3 regions of the Bacillus basilensis genome follow, and region 2 is predicted to be linked to each of the others. Evidence: predicted binding sites of a transcription regulator. Region 2 holds the regulator's gene; each other region holds the start of a gene.
The links. The regulator Rex, encoded in region 2, represses fermentation and respiration genes when NADH is low (regulators of the CRP and FNR family bind a similar motif). The targets are predictions, from matches to a motif close to TTGTGAAATATTTCACAA.
Positions count from the first base shown of each region.

Region 1: a site for Rex is predicted at 4,590-4,607, ahead of ACQVV1_RS25485 (DUF1641 domain-containing protein). Genes of this name have one in related genera too.
Region 3: a site for Rex is predicted at 2,971-2,988, ahead of adhE (bifunctional acetaldehyde-CoA/alcohol dehydrogenase). Genes of this name have one in related genera too.

Region 1 is NZ_JBNTQO010000020.1:38,572-44,881, reverse strand. Features, by position in the region: gene ACQVV1_RS25505 (thioester domain-containing protein) at 478-1,398, opposite strand; gene ACQVV1_RS25500 (aldo/keto reductase) at 1,511-2,350, opposite strand; gene ACQVV1_RS25495 (MFS transporter) at 2,367-3,530, opposite strand; gene ACQVV1_RS25490 (winged helix-turn-helix transcriptional regulator) at 3,897-4,241, shown strand; gene ACQVV1_RS25485 (DUF1641 domain-containing protein) at 4,677-5,117, shown strand; gene ACQVV1_RS25480 (NAD(P)/FAD-dependent oxidoreductase) at 5,162-6,310, shown strand, end outside.
Region 2 is NZ_JBNTQO010000035.1:5,811-12,120, reverse strand. Features, by position in the region: gene ACQVV1_RS29170 (ABC-F family ATP-binding cassette domain-containing protein) at 1-1,704, opposite strand, end outside; gene ACQVV1_RS29165 (redox-sensing transcriptional repressor Rex) at 1,892-2,521, shown strand; gene ACQVV1_RS29160 (YdiK family protein) at 2,551-2,742, opposite strand; gene ACQVV1_RS29155 (CPBP family intramembrane glutamic endopeptidase) at 2,739-3,488, opposite strand; gene groES (co-chaperone GroES) at 3,890-4,174, shown strand; gene groL (chaperonin GroEL) at 4,213-5,847, shown strand; purine riboswitch at 5,988-6,089, shown strand; gene guaA (glutamine-hydrolyzing GMP synthase) at 6,254-6,310, shown strand, end outside.
Region 3 is NZ_JBNTQO010000024.1:7,332-13,641, forward strand. Features, by position in the region: gene ACQVV1_RS26860 (YrhC family protein) at 1-130, opposite strand, end outside; gene adhE (bifunctional acetaldehyde-CoA/alcohol dehydrogenase) at 257-2,860, opposite strand; gene ACQVV1_RS26870 (bifunctional cystathionine gamma-lyase/homocysteine desulfhydrase) at 3,121-4,254, opposite strand; gene ACQVV1_RS26875 (O-acetylserine dependent cystathionine beta-synthase) at 4,258-5,181, opposite strand; gene mtnN (5'-methylthioadenosine/S-adenosylhomocysteine nucleosidase) at 5,264-5,959, opposite strand; gene ACQVV1_RS26885 (class I SAM-dependent methyltransferase) at 5,975-6,310, opposite strand, start outside.

The DNA.
Region 1 (6,310 bases), on a different contig from region 2:
ACTAACACCTCGCGCACCTGTATCTATTACTACTGCATTTCCCTCCATGTATTCGCTTTCTTACATTGTAAAATTTTTATGTAATATGCCCTCCTCACTTCTCTCTATTTGTGATGAGTTCTCTTCGTACATAAAAAGAGAATAGTAAAAGATATAATTTAGTATTGTCATCTATACATCCGAAAATAAAAATAGTAATATAAACTTACATTTTCTTCATATATGACCATCTATAGGTAGTTTTTCCAACTGAATTGTACACGCTTTACACTTTGTTTGATAGACTTTTCAATTAGAATAATGTTACAATTTCGTGAATTTAATCTATTGATTGTAACGTTTAGATTTTATTATATTTTGTTATTTCCAAATAATTTTCCCAACATAAAAACAGTGTTTTATCTAGTTAATAATTATCTTGATATAATTTTAAATTTCATATATAAAAAGCATTGGTTAACACCAATGCTTTCATCCTTACCTTTTATATTGATTCGGTTTATGCGGTTCATTTGGAGTATGTGGTTTATTATTATCATGACCATTTCCTTTTTTCCAACTCACTGATAACTCCGGACTTGTTTCTTCTTCACTACGCTCAAGTAATACAACTGCATTTTGAATTGTCGGTGTACCTTTATGTGCAATCCCTTGTAGCTTCGTTAATTTCCCGATTACTTTAAAGCTAAATCCACCAGCTGGTGTTTGTTTCGGAATTAAAATGCGGAACTTTTCTCCTACATTAAATTCTGTTTTTGCTTCGCCTTTTTCATTTACAAATTTCGCTCCTGCTGGTGCACCTATTGCTTGCACTTTATACGTCCCGCTTTTTGCATTTGTTTCTACTGTATATAAACCTGTTTCAAAGAAATCATTTTTCAATACTGCTTGTTGTTCTTCCAATGGTACGACACTCATCGTAATTTCTTGTAATTCTTCACTAGCGCTTGCTTTTGCAACGATATCTTTCGTTACCTTTTCTACATTTTTATTACGGAAATCTAAATCATTAATATCGATTTGTTTTAACGCATCCCATACCGCAAGCTGCGTTGCGTAATGCGCTTCTCTCCAATCAGAAACACCTAATTCTTGTGGACTCTTTTGTGGATATCCATTCAATAGTACACGGTACACATTAATATCCACTTTACCCATTTCCGGTAAATCTTGACCGCTCGGAGATTTCAAATCTACATTTAAGCAAAATGCAATTTTTCCATCTGCCGTTTTAATAAGTTCTGTTCGAATTGGCTTCTTCTTTGACTTACTATAACTCCAATCCATTTGATACTTTGTATGGTCCATAACTTCGGCAAATGCTTTTTGAAGTGGGAATAACACAAATAACACACTTAAAAACATAGCTAGAAGTTTGAACGATTGCTTTATATTCATGTTTACAGCCCCTTATAACAAACTTAATACTAAGTAGTATTTAATTAGAAAATATTTTTATGCACAAAAAAAGAGTGCATAAAAGCACTCTTTTTTCTTTCTTACTTTAATCTTAGAAATCGAAGTTATCAGGATCTGGACCAACGCGGTGATTTTGATTTAACGCATCGATTTTTTCCATATCTTCTTTCGTTAACTCAAAGTTAAATACATCAGCGTTTGCAATGATGCGGTGTTCTTTCGTTGATTTTGGAATTGTAATTACTCCATTTTGAAGATCCCAACGTAAAATAACTTGCGCTGTTGTTTTACCGTGTTTCTCAGCAATTGCTTGTAATGTTTCGTTATCTAATAATTGACCTTGCATTAATGGTGACCATGCTTCCATTTGAATACCTTGTTCTTTACAGAAAGCTTGTAATTCTTTTTGTGTCAAACGAGGGTGGTATTCTACTTGGTTAATCATTGGCTTGATTTCTGCATCTTTCATTACATCTTGTAAGTGATGGATTTGGAAGTTACTTACACCAATTGCACGTACGCGCTCTTCTTTATAAAGTGTTTCTAACGCTCTCCATGTATCTTTATATTTTCCTTCTACAGGCCAGTGAACAAGGAATAAATCTAAATAATCTAGTTCTAATTTCTTTAAACTCTCTTCGTATGCAGCAATTGTTTCTTCATATCCTTGATCTGCATTCCACACTTTTGAAGTGATGAATAAATCTTCTCTTGAAATACCAGTTGCTTCGATACCTGCACGGATTCCTTCACCTACAGCTTTTTCATTTCCGTAAATTGCAGCTGTATCGATACTGCGGTATCCTGCTTTAATCGCTGATTTTACAGCTTCTACAAGTTCTGGTCCTTCTTCTACTTTAAATACACCTAAACCGAACCAAGGCATTTCTACACCATTATTTAATACTGCTTTACTTTGTAAGTTTTTCATTTTATTTTCTCTCCTTTTATTTTGCTTGATCTCTTTTTTCTAATGTCATGCTCCACGCTGTTAAAATAACAGCAGCTACTACCATAATGCCGCCTACCCAAGCAGTATGGATTAACCCTAATGAATTCGTTACAAGGCCACCTATATAAGAACCTAAAGCGATTCCTCCGTTAAATGCGGCAATATTTATTGCTGAAGCAACATCAACCGCACTCGGAACAAAGCGCTCTGCCAATATAACTACATATACTTGCAGCCCCGGAACATTCATAAATGCGAATAGTCCCATGAAAATAATTGTGATTAATCCAGCTACTTTAAATGGCGCTGTAAATGTTAAAACAAATAATATAATCGCTTGAATCAAGAACATGTAAAATAGCGCTCGAATCGGATTATGATTCGATAACTTTCCGCCGACCATATTCCCTATCGCAATGGCAATTCCATACACTAATAAAATGATAGTAACAGTACTTGCTTCAAACCCTGTTACTTCTTGTAATAGCGGTGATAAATACGTAAATGTTACGAATGTACCGCCGTATCCAAGTGCAGTAATAATGAAAACAAGTAATAGTCTTCCATTTTTAATTAGTTTGAATTGATCACGAAACGATACAGGTACACCATTTTTCAAATTAGATGGGACTAGTATGCTGTTTGCGATAAAAGCAATAATTCCAATTACAACAATCGCCATAAATGACGCTCTCCAGCCAAATTGTTGCCCAATAAAGGTACCAATTGGCACACCTGTAATAGTCGCAACTGTTAATCCAGTAAACATAATCGCAATGGCACTAGCACGTTTATTCTCTGGTACGATTGCGGCCGCGATTGTAGATCCTATCGACATAAACACACCATGTGCAAACGCAGCTACAATCCTTGCGATAATTAATACAGTGAAGCTTGTTGCTATTGCCGCAATGCCATTACCAATAATGAAAATAACCATAATCCACATTAATAATGTCTTTCTCGACATACTAGCTGTTAACGCTGTTAAGACAGGAGCTCCTACCGCTGCCCCTAACGCATATAGGGAAACAGTTAAACCAGCTGTTGTAACCGAAACATTTAAATCTTTTGAAATGGATGGTAATAAACCGACACTAATAAATTCGGTCGTACCAATCCCAAACGCACTAATTGCTAGTGCTAATAAAGCAAACATACTTCTTCGGTTCGTCTGAACTTCGGAAGATGGTACTGTATATGAACTCAATTGAATTCCTCCTTATTACAAGAAATCCAATCATAATAGTGCGATAAAAAGGCCCTTTTATCTTCTAAAAAATATATTTAATCTCTACAAATGCTATTATGAATGGTTTCATTCTTTTTTTGAAGAACGCACTTTAAAGTACTATAGGCACCAAAAGGTAACATAGTCACTTTTCAGTACCGTACTACTCATTTGCCTCTTACATGTGCTATTATGAAACATATTTAACATGATAAAAAGTACGTACTTTAAAGTGCTATAGGTACTAAAAAGTAACATTTGTATTATTTAACACTCACACAAGGAGGGTTTCATATGAAGAAATATAATATTCCTGTAGAGGCGACCTTAGAAGTTATCGGCGGCAAATGGAAGGTTGTTATTCTTTGTCACTTAACGAAAGGTACAAAGAGAACGAGTGAACTAAAACGTTCAATGCCTGGTATTACACAAAAAATGTTAACGCAGCAATTACGTGAATTAGAAGACGACGGCGTTATTCAAAGAAAGGTATACAATCAAGTTCCACCAAAAGTAGAATATTCTCTTACTGATTACGGTTGGTCTTTAGAATCCATTCTTGATTCTCTTTGTTCTTGGGGCGAATGCCATCTTGAAAAGGAAGGTAACACATCGATGCTAATTGCGGAAGGTGAATAATAGGAAAAAGGAAAAAACGAACATGAATTTGTTCATTTTTTCCTTTTTTTCTTATTATATATGTACATTTCTAACTGAAACAAAATATTTTATACGCTTTCATACCTTGTCAGTACTACGTTATACATTCAATATCAAATAATTAGGAATCATTTTTATGTTAACATAGGTGTATATAGTATATAATATAGGATATATATTATATACACTTTCCGGTAACGGAGCTTTTCCATTATGCGGACAAGCCATATATCGGACAGTTCATAAATAATAGGTAAGACGTTATGGTTTTAGATTTATGTTTGCAGCTTACTTGCTGTCATAAATTTAAAGGCATTTTATTGTGTTTTGTGAAACTTTGTATAAAGTTTCGTAACCGTTTACTATCTTACTTATAAAAAATAAGAGTATTGCTATCGTAAAGGAGAATTGGAGATGCCAGAAACTATGACTCAAACAAAGCCAGAACAAGAAACTGTACAAATTTCTGCTAGCCAAGGACAACTTGATGTACTTGATCAGTTGTTAAAACCTGAGGTACAAGAATCATTAACAACACTAGTGGAACAGCTTCCAAAATTAACTGAGCTTGTTAACATTTTAACTAAGTCTTATGACTTCGCTCAAACTGTTGCTACTGATGAAGTATTAAAAAGCGACACTGTTGGTGCAATCACAGAGCTTGTAGAACCTGTAAAAGATACAGTGAAAAGCATGGCTGCAACTGCAATCGAAGCGAAAGATCGTGCTGACGAAAGCAACGAAGTTATTGGCCTATTCGGTCTATTAAAATTACTAAAAGATCCACAAGCACAAAAAATGTTCCGCTTTGTGAACGCATATCTTCAAATTAGTGCAGAACGTAACAATAAATAAGTTAACTTATAACAACAATTAGTAAAGACGGGGGATATCATACTATGTCAAAACAAATTGTCATCTTAGGCGCTGGTTATGGCGGTCTTCTTGCCGCTTTAAACGTACGTAAATATTACAGCAAATCAGAAGCACAAGTTACAGTGATTAACCAATACCCAACACACCAAATCATCACTGAACTACACCGCCTTGCAGCTGGTAATGTTGCTGAGCAAGCAATTGCAATGCCACTTACAAAGCTTTTCAAAGGTAAAGACATCGATCTTAAAATTGCAACAGTTGAGTCATTCTCAGTTGATAGCAAAGAAATTAAATTAGCTGGCGGCACTACTTTATCTTACGATGCACTTGTAGTTGCTTTAGGAAGTAAAACTGCTTACTTCGGTATTCCAGGACTAGAAGAAAACAGCATGGTATTAAAATCTGCTGCTGATGCAAACAAAATCTACAAACACGTTGAAGACCGTATTCGTGAATACGCGAAAACGAAAAACGAAGCTGATGCTACAATCGTAATCGGTGGTGGCGGATTAACTGGCGTTGAGCTAGTTGGTGAGCTTGCTGACATTATGCCTAAACTTGCAAAAAGCCACGGCGTAAATCCAAAAGAAGTTAAACTTCTTCTTGTTGAAGCAGGTCCAAAAATCCTTCCAGTATTACCAGACCACTTAATCGAACGTGCAACTACTAGCCTAGAAGCACGCGGCGTTACATTCTTAACTGGTCTTCCTGTAACAAACGTTGCTGGCAATGAGATCGACTTAAAAGACGGTCAAAAACTTGTTGCTAACACATTCGTTTGGACAGGCGGTGTACAAGGTAATCCACTAATCGGTGAATCAGGTCTTGAAGTTAACCGTGGACGTGCAACAGTTGATGCATACCTACAATCTACTTCTCACAAAGACGTATTCGTTGCTGGAGACAGCGCTGTTGTCTTCGCTCCAGACGGACGTCCATACCCACCAACTGCACAAATTGCTTGGCAAATGGGTGAGTTAATTGGATACAACTTATACGCAGCACTAGAAGGCAAAGCATTCGAAGAGTTCGCACCTGTAAACTCTGGAACACTTGCTAGTCTAGGACGTAAAGATGCTGTTGCTACAATCGGAGCAAGCAATACTCCACTTAAAGGCTTACCAGCATCATTAATGAAAGAAGCAAGTAACGTTCGTTACTTATCACAC
Region 2 (6,310 bases):
TTTTTCTTCGAGATAATTTAATTTTTCTTGTGCAACTGTCTTTTGAACCGGTGCTTCATCTTCTTGCTCTAATTCCGCACGTTCGATCATCTCATTTTTCTTTGCAACGTAGTAATCGTAATCCCCTAAATACTCCTGTGCACCTTCTGTTGATAACTCAACAACGGTTGTCGTTACACGATTAATAAAGTAGCGGTCATGTGAGACAAATAAAAGAGTACCTGGATAATCAATTAAAGCATTCTCCAAAATCTCTTTACTATTTAAATCAAGATGGTTCGTAGGTTCATCGAGAATTAATAAATTTGATTTTTGCATCATAAGTTTTGCAAGAGCTAACCGAGCTTTTTGTCCACCACTCAGAGAAGATACTGGTTTTAGTACATCATCCCCTGTGAATAAGAAGTTACCTAGTATCGTGCGAATTTCCTTTTCAGGTTGCAGAGGATATTCATCCCATAATTCATTTAATACGCGCTTAGAAGATGTTAAGTTAGCTTGTTCCTGATCATAATAGCCAACAGATACATTGGATCCGAAAGAAACATCACCATTTAATAGGGGTAACTTATTCACAAGTGATTTTAATAATGTGGATTTTCCAATTCCGTTTGGACCAACTAAAGCAACACTATCCCCGCGAGTTAAGCGCATTGTTACATGTTCAATAATCGGATCCTCATCATATCCGATGGTTGCATCCTTTACTTGTAAAACGTCATTTCCACTTTGTTTTTCAATATCGAAGTGGAAGGAAGCTGACTTAGAATCACCTAATGGTCTTGTTAATAATTCCATTCGGTCTAATTGTTTACGACGGCTTTGCGCACGTTTTGTCGTAGATGCACGAGCTATATTTTTTTGAACGAAGTCTTCCAGCTTAGCGATTTCATCTTGTTGTTTTTCATAACGTTTCATTTCCTGCTCGTATAGTGCTGATTTTAAGTCTAAATATTTACTGTAGTTACCAACAAATCGTCTACTTTCTTTATTCGAAATTTCATATACTTGTGTAACGAGTTTATCTAAGAAATAACGGTCATGGGAAACGATTAGTATTGCGCCAGGATAACCTTGTAAATATTGTTCAAGCCATGTTAATGTTTCGATGTCTAAATGGTTTGTAGGCTCGTCCAAAATAAGTAGGTCTGGTTTCGTTAATAATAATTTACCGAGAGCTAATCGTGTTTTTTGTCCACCGCTTAATGTGGAAATCGTCGTCTGGTGCGTTTCAACTGGGAAGCCAAGACCACTTAAAATCGAACGGATATCTGCTTCATATTGGTAGCCACCTTGGTCTTTATAATCTAATTGCAATTGGTCATAATCAGCTAATAATCTTTCATATGTAGCCTCGTTTGAAAAGTTTTCTTCTTTTCCCATCTCTTGCTCTAGCCTTCGAAGCTTTGTCTCCATTTGTTGCAAGTGTGTAAAGACGGTTAACATTTCATCCCAAATTGTTAAAGACGTTTCTAACCCGGTATTTTGGGCTAAATATCCGATTGAGACATCTTTCGGTTTTATAATTTCGCCACCATCATGAGATAGCTCACCAGCTATTATTTTTAATAATGTAGATTTTCCGGCTCCATTTCGTCCGACTAATGCGATACGATCCTTCGTTTGAACTTCCAATTTTATGTTTGCAAGAATCGTTTCTGCACCGTATAATTTCGAAAGCGCGTTTACTTGTAATAAAATCAATGTTTTCACCTCAAATAATTTCTTAACTTTGCCATGTTTATATTTCTCAATCATACTAAAAATAGTGTATAGTTTAAAATACAGAGAGAATACTTCTTCTTTCTATTATACAAGGAATTTAATAAGTGCTAAACTTCTGTATTTGATTAAAGCATATGAATAAAGATAGGGAGAGAGGAGAGGTTATATGGAGCAGCAGAAAATTCCACAAGCCACTGCTAAGAGATTGCCTCTATACTATCGATTTATCCAAAACTTATCTCTGTCTGGTAAGCAACGTGTTTCATCAGCCGAATTAAGTGAAGCGGTAAAGGTTGATTCCGCAACAATTCGAAGAGATTTCTCATACTTTGGAGCGTTAGGGAAAAAAGGATATGGATATAACGTAAATTATTTATTATCATTTTTCCGTGAAACACTCGACCAAGATGATATAACACGTGTAGCGCTTATTGGAGTAGGTAATTTAGGGACCGCTTTCTTACATTATAATTTCACGAAAAACAATAATACAAAAATTGAAATGGCGTTTGATGTTAGTGAAGAGAAAGTTGGAACAGAAATCGGAGGCATTCCTGTATATCACTTAGATGAATTAGAAGAACGTTTATCAACTGATATACAAGTGGCAATATTAACAGTACCCGCTACAGTAGCGCAATCTGTAGCCGATAGATTGGCAGAAACAAATGTGCATGGTATTTTGAATTTCACACCAGCACGCTTAAATGTGTCAGACAATATAAGAATTCATCATATTGATTTAGCAGTGGAGTTACAAACACTTGTTTACTTTTTGAAAAATTATCCACAATAAAACGCAGAGGAAGCGACCTCTGCGTTTTATTATTGTTTTTTCTTTGTGAATTTAACTAAGATAAGGCGAAGTGCCAAATTAAAATCAATCGTTGCCATAACTGCAAATAGTATTGTCCACATATTCCAGATTGTATCTGTTACGTTCGTAATGGCGAAGCGTGTAAAGATACATCCTAGAAGGAAGTACAATGCAGCCATGAACAATGGTGAGTTTCTCATACTAAAAATCCTCCGATAAAGCCTTGCATTTTTTCAGCTTCTTTAATCATTTCTTGAATTTGTTCGTTACTTACTAAAACTTGAGCAACTGCAACTAATGTATTCATTGCAACATGAGCGGCAATTGGAACGATAATACGTTTCGTTTTTACATATAAGAAGGCGAATACGAGCCCCATAGCGGTGTATACCAATAAGTGAGTAAAATCAAAATGAATCGCCGCAAATACAAGGGAACTAATGATAGCGGCAATAAAGAAGTTAAACTTCTTATAAAGTGTACCAAATAAAATTTTTCTAAATACGATTTCTTCTAAAATAGGTCCGATTATAGAAATAACGATAAGGAACCAAGGTGTCGTTCTTGCGATATCCATAAGTCTCGCTGTATTTTCAGATCCAGGTTTAATACCTAATACATACATTTCGATCATGCCAGCAATACTTTGCGAGAAAAATGCTAAGAAGAACCCGATAAAAATCCAACCAATCGTAGCTGGAACAGTAGAACGCATCTTATCTAAATGTCTGTCGCAAATATCTGTTCTAAGTAACCAAAGTACGATACATAATGCAATAAAGAAGCTAATGATCGCCCAGTGACCAGTTATGAGTTGAAATTTCTCTTCCCTAGTAAATCCCCTGTTATCATAAAGTCCAGTTTTCAGAAGAAGTGGTAATCCAGCAATTGATGATAACTGCATTAAAATGTATGTAACGATAACCCACCAATATTGTTTTTTCAAATGGTTTAACCATCCTTTCTAACTCTAGTGTATGAGATAAGGTAGGATAACATGTAAATATGCTACCTACGATATAAACCTTACTTAAATTATGTTTTTTTTGTAAATCCTTATTTGAAATTATAATAGAAGACAGGAGAAAGTTGTGTGTGTAGCGAAAACAACTTAGGGTGTCCTTTCATATTGTAACATACGAGTAGTGGAAACAACGATTCATATAGTAAAGGTAGAAGAAGAGGAACTCTATATAGAAAAGTTTATAGCGTAATTTGCGAAAAAATTATGATTTTTTTACTTGCAAAAGAAATTGAGATTATTTATTATTATAAGTGTGTTAGCACTCGGGTGACTTGAGTGCTAATAAATAAAATTTACATAACAAAATGAGGAGGTTATTGTTCATGCTAAAGCCATTAGGTGATCGCGTTGTAATTGAGCTTGTTCAAGCGGAAGAAAAAACAGCAAGTGGTATTGTATTACCAGACACAGCAAAAGAAAAACCACAAGAGGGTAAAGTTATTGCAGTAGGTACTGGTCGAGTGCTTGAAAATGGTGAGCGTGTTGCTTTAGAGGTAGCAGCAGGTGATCTTATCATCTTCTCAAAATATGCAGGTACTGAAGTGAAATATGAAGGTACAGACTACTTGATTTTACGTGAAAGTGACATTTTAGCAGTTATCGGTTAATTATATAAATCTTAAAAAATCCAAGGGGGTCAATTATTATGGCAAAAGATATTAAATTTAGTGAAGAAGCACGTCGTTCGATGCTTCGCGGTGTCGACACTCTTGCAAACGCAGTAAAAGTAACACTTGGACCAAAAGGTCGTAACGTTGTACTTGAGAAAAAATTTGGTTCACCACTTATTACAAATGATGGTGTAACAATCGCAAAAGAAATTGAATTAGAAGATGCATTCGAAAACATGGGTGCGAAATTAGTAGCAGAAGTTGCTAGCAAAACAAATGATGTAGCTGGTGACGGAACAACAACTGCAACTGTATTAGCACAAGCTATGATTCGTGAAGGTCTTAAAAACGTAACAGCTGGTGCGAACCCAATGGGTCTTCGTAAAGGTATCGAAAAAGCTGTAGTTGCTGCAGTAGAAGAATTAAAAACGATTTCTAAACCAATCGAAGGTAAATCTTCAATCGCACAAGTAGCTGCTATTTCTGCGGCTGACGAAGAAGTAGGTCAATTAATCGCTGAAGCAATGGAGCGCGTTGGTAACGACGGCGTTATTACTTTAGAAGAATCTAAAGGTTTCACAACAGAATTAGACGTAGTAGAAGGTATGCAATTTGATCGTGGATATGCATCTCCTTACATGATTACTGATTCTGACAAAATGGAAGCAGTTCTTGATAACCCATACATCTTAATCACTGATAAAAAGATTTCTAACATTCAAGAAATCTTACCAGTATTAGAGCAAGTGGTACAACAAGGTAAACCACTTCTTATCATTGCTGAAGATGTAGAAGGCGAAGCGTTAGCTACATTAGTAGTGAACAAACTTCGTGGTACATTCAATGTAGTAGCTGTTAAAGCTCCTGGATTTGGTGACCGTCGTAAAGCAATGCTAGAAGATATCGCAATCTTAACTGGTGGCGAAGTAATCACTGAAGAATTAGGTCGTGACTTAAAATCTGCTACAGTTGAATCTTTAGGACGCGCTGGTAAAGTTGTTGTAACGAAAGAAAACACAACTGTAGTTGAAGGTATTGGAAATTCACAACAAATCGAAGCTCGCATTGGTCAAATCCGTGCGCAATTAGAAGAAACAACTTCTGAATTCGATCGTGAAAAATTACAAGAGCGTCTTGCAAAACTTGCAGGTGGCGTAGCAGTAATTAAAGTAGGTGCAGCAACTGAAACTGAGTTAAAAGAGCGCAAACTTCGTATTGAAGATGCACTTAACTCAACTCGTGCAGCAGTAGAAGAAGGTATCGTTGCAGGTGGTGGTACTTCACTTATGAATGTATACACGAAAGTTGCTGCTATCGTAGCTGAAGGCGACGAAGCTACAGGTATCAACATCGTACTTCGCGCACTAGAAGAGCCAGTTCGTCAAATCGCAATCAACGCTGGTCTAGAAGGATCTGTAGTTGTAGAGCGTCTAAAAGGCGAAAAAGTAGGCGTTGGTTTCAACGCAGCTACTGGCGAGTGGGTTAACATGCTTGAAACTGGTATCGTAGATCCAGCTAAAGTAACTCGCTCTGCACTTCAAAACGCAGCATCTGTTGCAGCTATGTTCTTAACAACTGAAGCTGTAGTAGCTGACAAACCAGAACCAAATGCACCAGCAATGCCTGACATGGGCGGCATGGGCATGGGTGGTATGGGCGGAATGATGTAATTCCGTTTGTCCTAAAAAACATCCATTTCTATATAGAAATGGATGTTTTTTTATGTTTTTTAGAAAAGGAAATGAATTTCTGTAGAATTTTGTCGCTTTCTCTCTTGACCATATTGATACTTCATTGTTAGAATCTAGGAAGATAATATAAAACGATCCTTCATATATCCTCAAAGATAAGGTTTGAGAGTCTCTACCGGGTTACCGTAAACAACCTGACTATGAAGGCAGTGTGTCGTATATTTATAAAGAGCGGAGACTATCTTTCTTTATAAAGCCAGACCCCTGCCTTTTCTTTGTTATGAGACTAGAGGCGGAGGACTGGCTTTTTTTATTATATTAGTAATGCTTTTTGCCAAATTGGTGAAAATATTTATATACGAGAACTAACGTTGGGGTGATTATTTTGAAGAAGCAGCATGATACAATTATCGTTTTAGATTTTGGGAGTCAGTACAATCAG
Region 3 (6,310 bases), on a different contig from region 2:
TAACAAAAGGTTGTAATGTTTCTTTTGCTCCATTCGGAATCAATAAGCCAACCATTAACAATGTACTTACAGCGAGAAGAATTTGTCCGAACCGAGTATAATCTTCTATTTTTTCTTGTAATTCTTTCATTATATTCTCACTCCTCCATTTCACTGTATCATATTCTATTAAACTTAAAGACAAGTAAATACAGCCATTCTGGGAGATGTTTTCCAAAAGAAAAAGAGCCGCTTTATTGCGACTCTTTCATAACCATTACTCACCTTTATATGCTTCCATATAAATTTCTTTTAGCTCTGAAATGAGAGGTAATTTTGGATTAGCTGTTGTACATTGATCTTCAAAAGCTCTTTCTGCTAATAATCCAACAACCTCTTCAAATTGATCTTTAGCAACTCCTTGTCCTGCAATACTCATATTTATATTTAAACTTTTTCCAAGCTCAATAATTGCTTTAACGAGTGATTCCACACCTTCTGCTGTTGAACGTGCTGGAAGCCCGAGCATTCTCGCAATATGTGCATAACGTTCATCAGCTACAAAGTGCTCATATTTTGGGAACAATGCGTGTTTTCTTGGCTTAATAGCATTATAGCGAACTACGTGTGGCATAAGAATTGCATTCGCACGTCCATGCGGAATATGGAATTCCGGCCCAATTTTATGTGCTAAACTGTGATTAATACCTAGAAACGCATTTGCAAATGCCATCCCTGCGATTGCAGAAGCATTATGCATTTTTTCTCGTGCTTCTTCATCATTTCCATCTTTAAATGCTCTTGGTAAGTATTTAAATACGAGATCAATGGCCTTTAATGCTAACCCATCTGTATAGTCATTTGCCAGAACAGACACATACGCCTCTATTGCATGCGTCAATACGTCCATCCCAGTGTCTGCTGTTACATGTGGCGGTACTGTCATTACAAATTGTGGATCTACAATTGCTACATCTGGCGTTAATTCATAATCTGCAAGTGGATACTTTATATTATTTTTCTTATCTGTAATAACCGCAAATGGTGTCACTTCTGATCCTGTTCCTGATGTTGTTGGAATGGCAACAAACTGCGCCTTACTTCCTAATTCCGGATATTTACATGTACGTTTTCTTATATCTAAAAACTTTTGTTTAATTCCATAGAATGTTGCTTCTGGGTGCTCATAGAAAAGCCACATCCCTTTCGCTGCATCCATAGCTGAACCTCCACCAAGTGCGATAATGACATCCGGCTTAAAACTTCTCATCATTTCCGCACCTTTAAAAACAGTTTCATCTGATGGATCTGGCTCGACCTCAAAGAAAACTTCAACTTTCACATCATTTGCATGTTTACGTAAATAGTGCGCGACTGTATCTACATATCCGTGCTCAACCATTCCCGGATCCGTTACAATAAATGCACGTGAAATGTTAGGCATACTTGCTAAATATGCCGTCGCATGTTTTTCAAAATAAATTTTTGGTGGTAATTTGAACCACTGCATATTCTTTTTTCTATTTGCCAACCTTTTTATATTTAATAAATGCATCGCTGTTACGTTTTGAGAAACTGAGTTTTTCCCATACGAGCCGCAGCCAAGCGTAAGTGATGGAATAAACCCATTATATATGTCACCGATTCCTCCTTGTGATGAAGGAGCATTTACAATAAGGCGGCAAGCTTTCATGCGTAATCCAAATTGCTTTTGCACTTCTTTATTTACAGAATGAATGACTGCTGAATGTCCTAAACCACCGAGGCTTAACATTTCTTCGCAATATGTAAATCCTTCTTCTAATGAATTTGCTTTTACACAAGCTAATACTGGACTCAATTTCTCACGAGATAGTGGATATGCTGCTCCGATACCTTGTATTTCAGCTACAAGCATTTTTGTATTTTCAGGTACAGCAATTCCAACTAATTCGGCAATATACTGTGCTGATTTCCCTACAATATCACTATTTACTGCACATGTATTTTCATTAATAACGAGCTTTTCTAATTTTCTTCTCTCTTCCTCGGTTACAAAGTAACAATCATTTGCAATCATTTCTGTTTTCACATCATCATAAATTTCCTTGTCTACAATGATTGCTTGTTCTGATGCACAAATCATACCGTTATCAAACGTTTTTGATAAAATCAAATCATTAACCGCTCGTTTTATATGCGCTGATTTCTCTATATAACACGGTACATTACCAGGACCTACACCTAGCGCTGGTTTTCCAGTAGAATAAGCTGATTTCACCATACCTGCTCCTCCAGTTGCCAAAACAAGCGCAACACCTTCATGGTTCATTAATTGTTTCGTTGCTTCGACAGAAGGTTTTTCAATCCACTGAATACAATGTTTTGGTGCCCCCGCCTTCACCGCTGCATCGTATACTGTTTTCGCGGCTGCAATAGAACAGTTTTGTGCTGAAGGATGAAATGCGAAAATAATTGGATTTCTCGTTTTTATCGCGATTAATGCTTTAAACATTGTTGTCGATGTCGGATTCGTTACCGGCGTTACCCCAGCTACTACACCAACAGGTTCCGCAATTTCTATTATTTCTTCATGAGGATCTTCGTGAATAATCCCTACTGTTTTATCTTTCTTTATGCTATGCCAAATATATTCAGTAGCAAAAATATTTTTAATGCATTTATCTTCGTATACACCACGCCCTGTTTCTTCAACAGCCAACTTTGCAAGTGGCATATGTTGATCAACACCTGCTAATGCCATTTCATGAACAATGTTGTCAATTTGCTCTTGTGTAAAACTTTCTAATGCTTGTAAAGCCTTCCGACCGTTATTCACTAACGTATTAATCATCTCTTTTACTTCCTGCATTTCATTTACAACTTTCTCTTTGACTACCATGTAAATTCCTCCTATTCTGCTATCTTGGACTAAATAAGACCCTATAGGTCATCACAAGTCCCGATTAGCGCAAAAAAAATAGAGTTGCTTTCCTACATGAACTTCATTGTTTGTGAAATATTTCACAAGCCTGTTCGTGAGTAACACTTCATGAATTCAATATACATGAAATCATTTCATTTGTGTATGTCTATTTTGTGAAAACTTTCACAAAATAGTGTAATAAAAACGCACTGCTCTATATTAGCAGTGCATTTTTACTACACTAATGCTTGTGCTAAATCTTCAATTAAATCTTCACCGTCTTCAATACCGACAGAAATTCGAATTAATGTATCTGTAATTCCTAATTCTTTGCGACGATCTGCCGGGATTGATGCATGTGTCATTTGAGATGGAATAGAAATTAAACTTTCTACTGCTCCTAAACTTTCAGCAAGTGTAAAGTATTGCAATTTCTCAAGTACTTTATTTAATGTCTCTTCGCTATCTACATCAAATGAGATAATTGCACCAAATCCATTTGCTTGCTCTGTTGCTAGTTCATGGTTTTGATGTGATGCAAGACCTGGATAATATACTTTATTTACTTTTGGATGGTTATTTAAAAACTCAGCAATAGCGCGTGAATTCGTTTCATGTTCCTCCATACGAATTCCTAATGTTTTTAAACCGCGAAGTAGTAAGAAGCTGTCTTGTGGTCCAAGAATACCTCCTGTTGAGTTTTGTACAAAGTGAAGGTCTTCTGCTAGTTGTGGGCTATTTACAACTACTAGACCTGCCACTACATCACTATGACCTCCTAAATATTTCGTTGCACTATGAAGCACAATATCTGCTCCTAAAGAAATCGGCGACTGCCAATATGGCGTCATGAATGTGTTATCAATAATTGTTAATAAGTCTTTCTCTTTAGCAAGAGTAGAGATTTTCTTAATATCAGTAATTTTTAGTAGTGGGTTCGTTGGTGTTTCTACATAAATTGCTTTCGTATTTGGACGAATCGCTTCTTCAACTTCTTCTAGATTTGTTGTATCTACAAATGTATGTTCAATACCGAAGCGATTTAATACTTTCGTAATAACGCGATACGTTCCGCCATACACATCATCTGTTAAAAGAACGTGGTCACCTTTTGAGAACAACATAATTGTCGCTGTAATAGCAGCCATTCCTGAACCAAATGCAAATCCAGCATGACCATTTTCTAATACAGCAATCATTTCTTCTAAAGCAGCACGTGTTGGATTGCCTGTACGTGAATATTCATATCCTTGATGCTTACCAACTGCTTCTTGTTTGTACGTACTTGTTTGATAAATCGGTACGTTTACAGATCCAGTTGAAGGTTCTCCTATGCGAATACCATGAATTAACTTTGTCTTTGCTCTCATTTTTTATTCCCATCCTTTGTATATGTCTTTACTTAAATAGCGCTCACTACTATCAGGAAAAATCGTTACAATATTTGTACCTGGCGCCGCTTTCTCTGCTTCAAGTAAGCTTGCATGAAATGCTGCTCCTGAAGAGCTTCCAACGAGAAGTCCTTCCTTCTGCGCTAATTCTTTCACTCGTAAAAATGCATTTCGATCAGAAATTGTATGAATTTCATCAAAATAAGATGTTTTCAAAAATGGCGGGATGAATTCAAGGCCAATCCCTTCTGTTTCATGTGAGCCGGCTTTACCACCATTTAAAATGGATCCTTCTGGTTCCACAATAACCGTTTTTATATCTATATTTTTTTCTTTCAAATAAGATGCAGTCCCCATAAATGTACCACCAGTTCCTGCTCCTGCAACAAATATGTTAATCTCTCCGTTAAGTGCATCCCAAAGTTCAGGACCTAGTGTTTTGAAATAAGCACGAGGATTTGCTTCATTTGCAAACTGACTTGGAGAGTATGAATTCGGTATTTCATTTACTAGCTCTTTGGCTTTTGCTATTGCGCCGGTCATTCCTTGCTCAGTCGGTGTATGCACGACCGTTGCACCTAGTGCTTTCATTAATTCTTGCTTTTCAATACTAAATTTCTCTGGTACACAAACAATAACGCGTAAATCATGTTCTAACGCTGCAAGTGCCAGTCCAATACCAGTATTTCCAGCAGTCGGTTCAATAATTGTTCCGCCATCTGTAACAAGCCCTTTTTCGAGTGCATCTTCAATTAATTCTCTTCCTAAACGATCCTTAACGCTTCCACCTGGGTTATAAAATTCAAGCTTCGCAAATAAACGGACCCCTTCTGGAAGTGAAAAACGAGTAATTTCTACAATTGGTGTATGACCAATTAACTCATGAACTCCACGATATACATTCATCGTGTTCTCCCCCTTATTTGCCAATAAAGAAAAGGCAACTGTATGTATTTTCTTTATATGAGACAGTTGCCTTTTTGTTACATTACTTTAACTCTTCTAATACTTTTACGATAAAGTTTGTAGAATGAAGAGCTGCTTGATCTAAAAATTGATCAAATGAAACATTTGATTCTTTACCAGCAATATCAGAAAGTGCACGAATAATAACAAACGGAACTTCATATTGGTGGCATACTTGTGCAACAGCTGCTGCTTCCATTTCTACTGCATAAAGATCTTTAAATTTATCACGAATGGCTGCAACGCGGTCCGGATCACTCATAAATGAATCGCCTGTTGCAATCATACCTTTTACAACTTGAATACTTTCTTCTGTTTGCATACATTTCTCAGCTAATGCAACTAATGCTTCATCAGCCTTGAATCCAGGCGGCATTCCTGGTACTTGACCATATTCATAGTTAAATGCTGTTACATCTACGTCATGATGACGAACTTCTGTTGAAATCACTACATCTCCAACATTTAGAGAATGATGGAATCCACCAGCTGAACCAGTATTAATTACTTTTTCAGGCTTATATTTTTCTAATAAAATTGTCGTTGACATCGCTGCGTTTACTTTACCAATACCAGACTTTAACAAGATGACTTCATGTCCTGCTAATTGTCCTTTCGTAAATTCACAACCCGCAACCGTTTCTGTTTCTGCTTGTTCTAATTTGTCACGTAAAATACGTACTTCTTCTTCCATTGCTCCAATTACAGCAATTCTCAATCTAATTCCCTCTTTCTATCGCTTAGTTGCCTCCATTACCCAAACGAAATGATTTAATCTCGTAAACGTTACATGGAAGCCATTGTTTTCAAAAATAGATTGCATGACTGGAATACGTGTATAGTATTCTGTTTGCAAATCGTTTGCTAAATCGTGAAAACCTCTTTGTTTTGCTGCTTCAACAGTTTTATCATATGCATCTTGATCTGCAAATATCGTATCAGCAAACACTATTTTACCACCTTTGTTTAGTAATTGACTATACTTCGCAATCGCTACATTTTTTTCATCATCTGTTAAATGATGAAATGCATAGGTGCTTACAATGGTATCAATTGAATTTGGGACTTC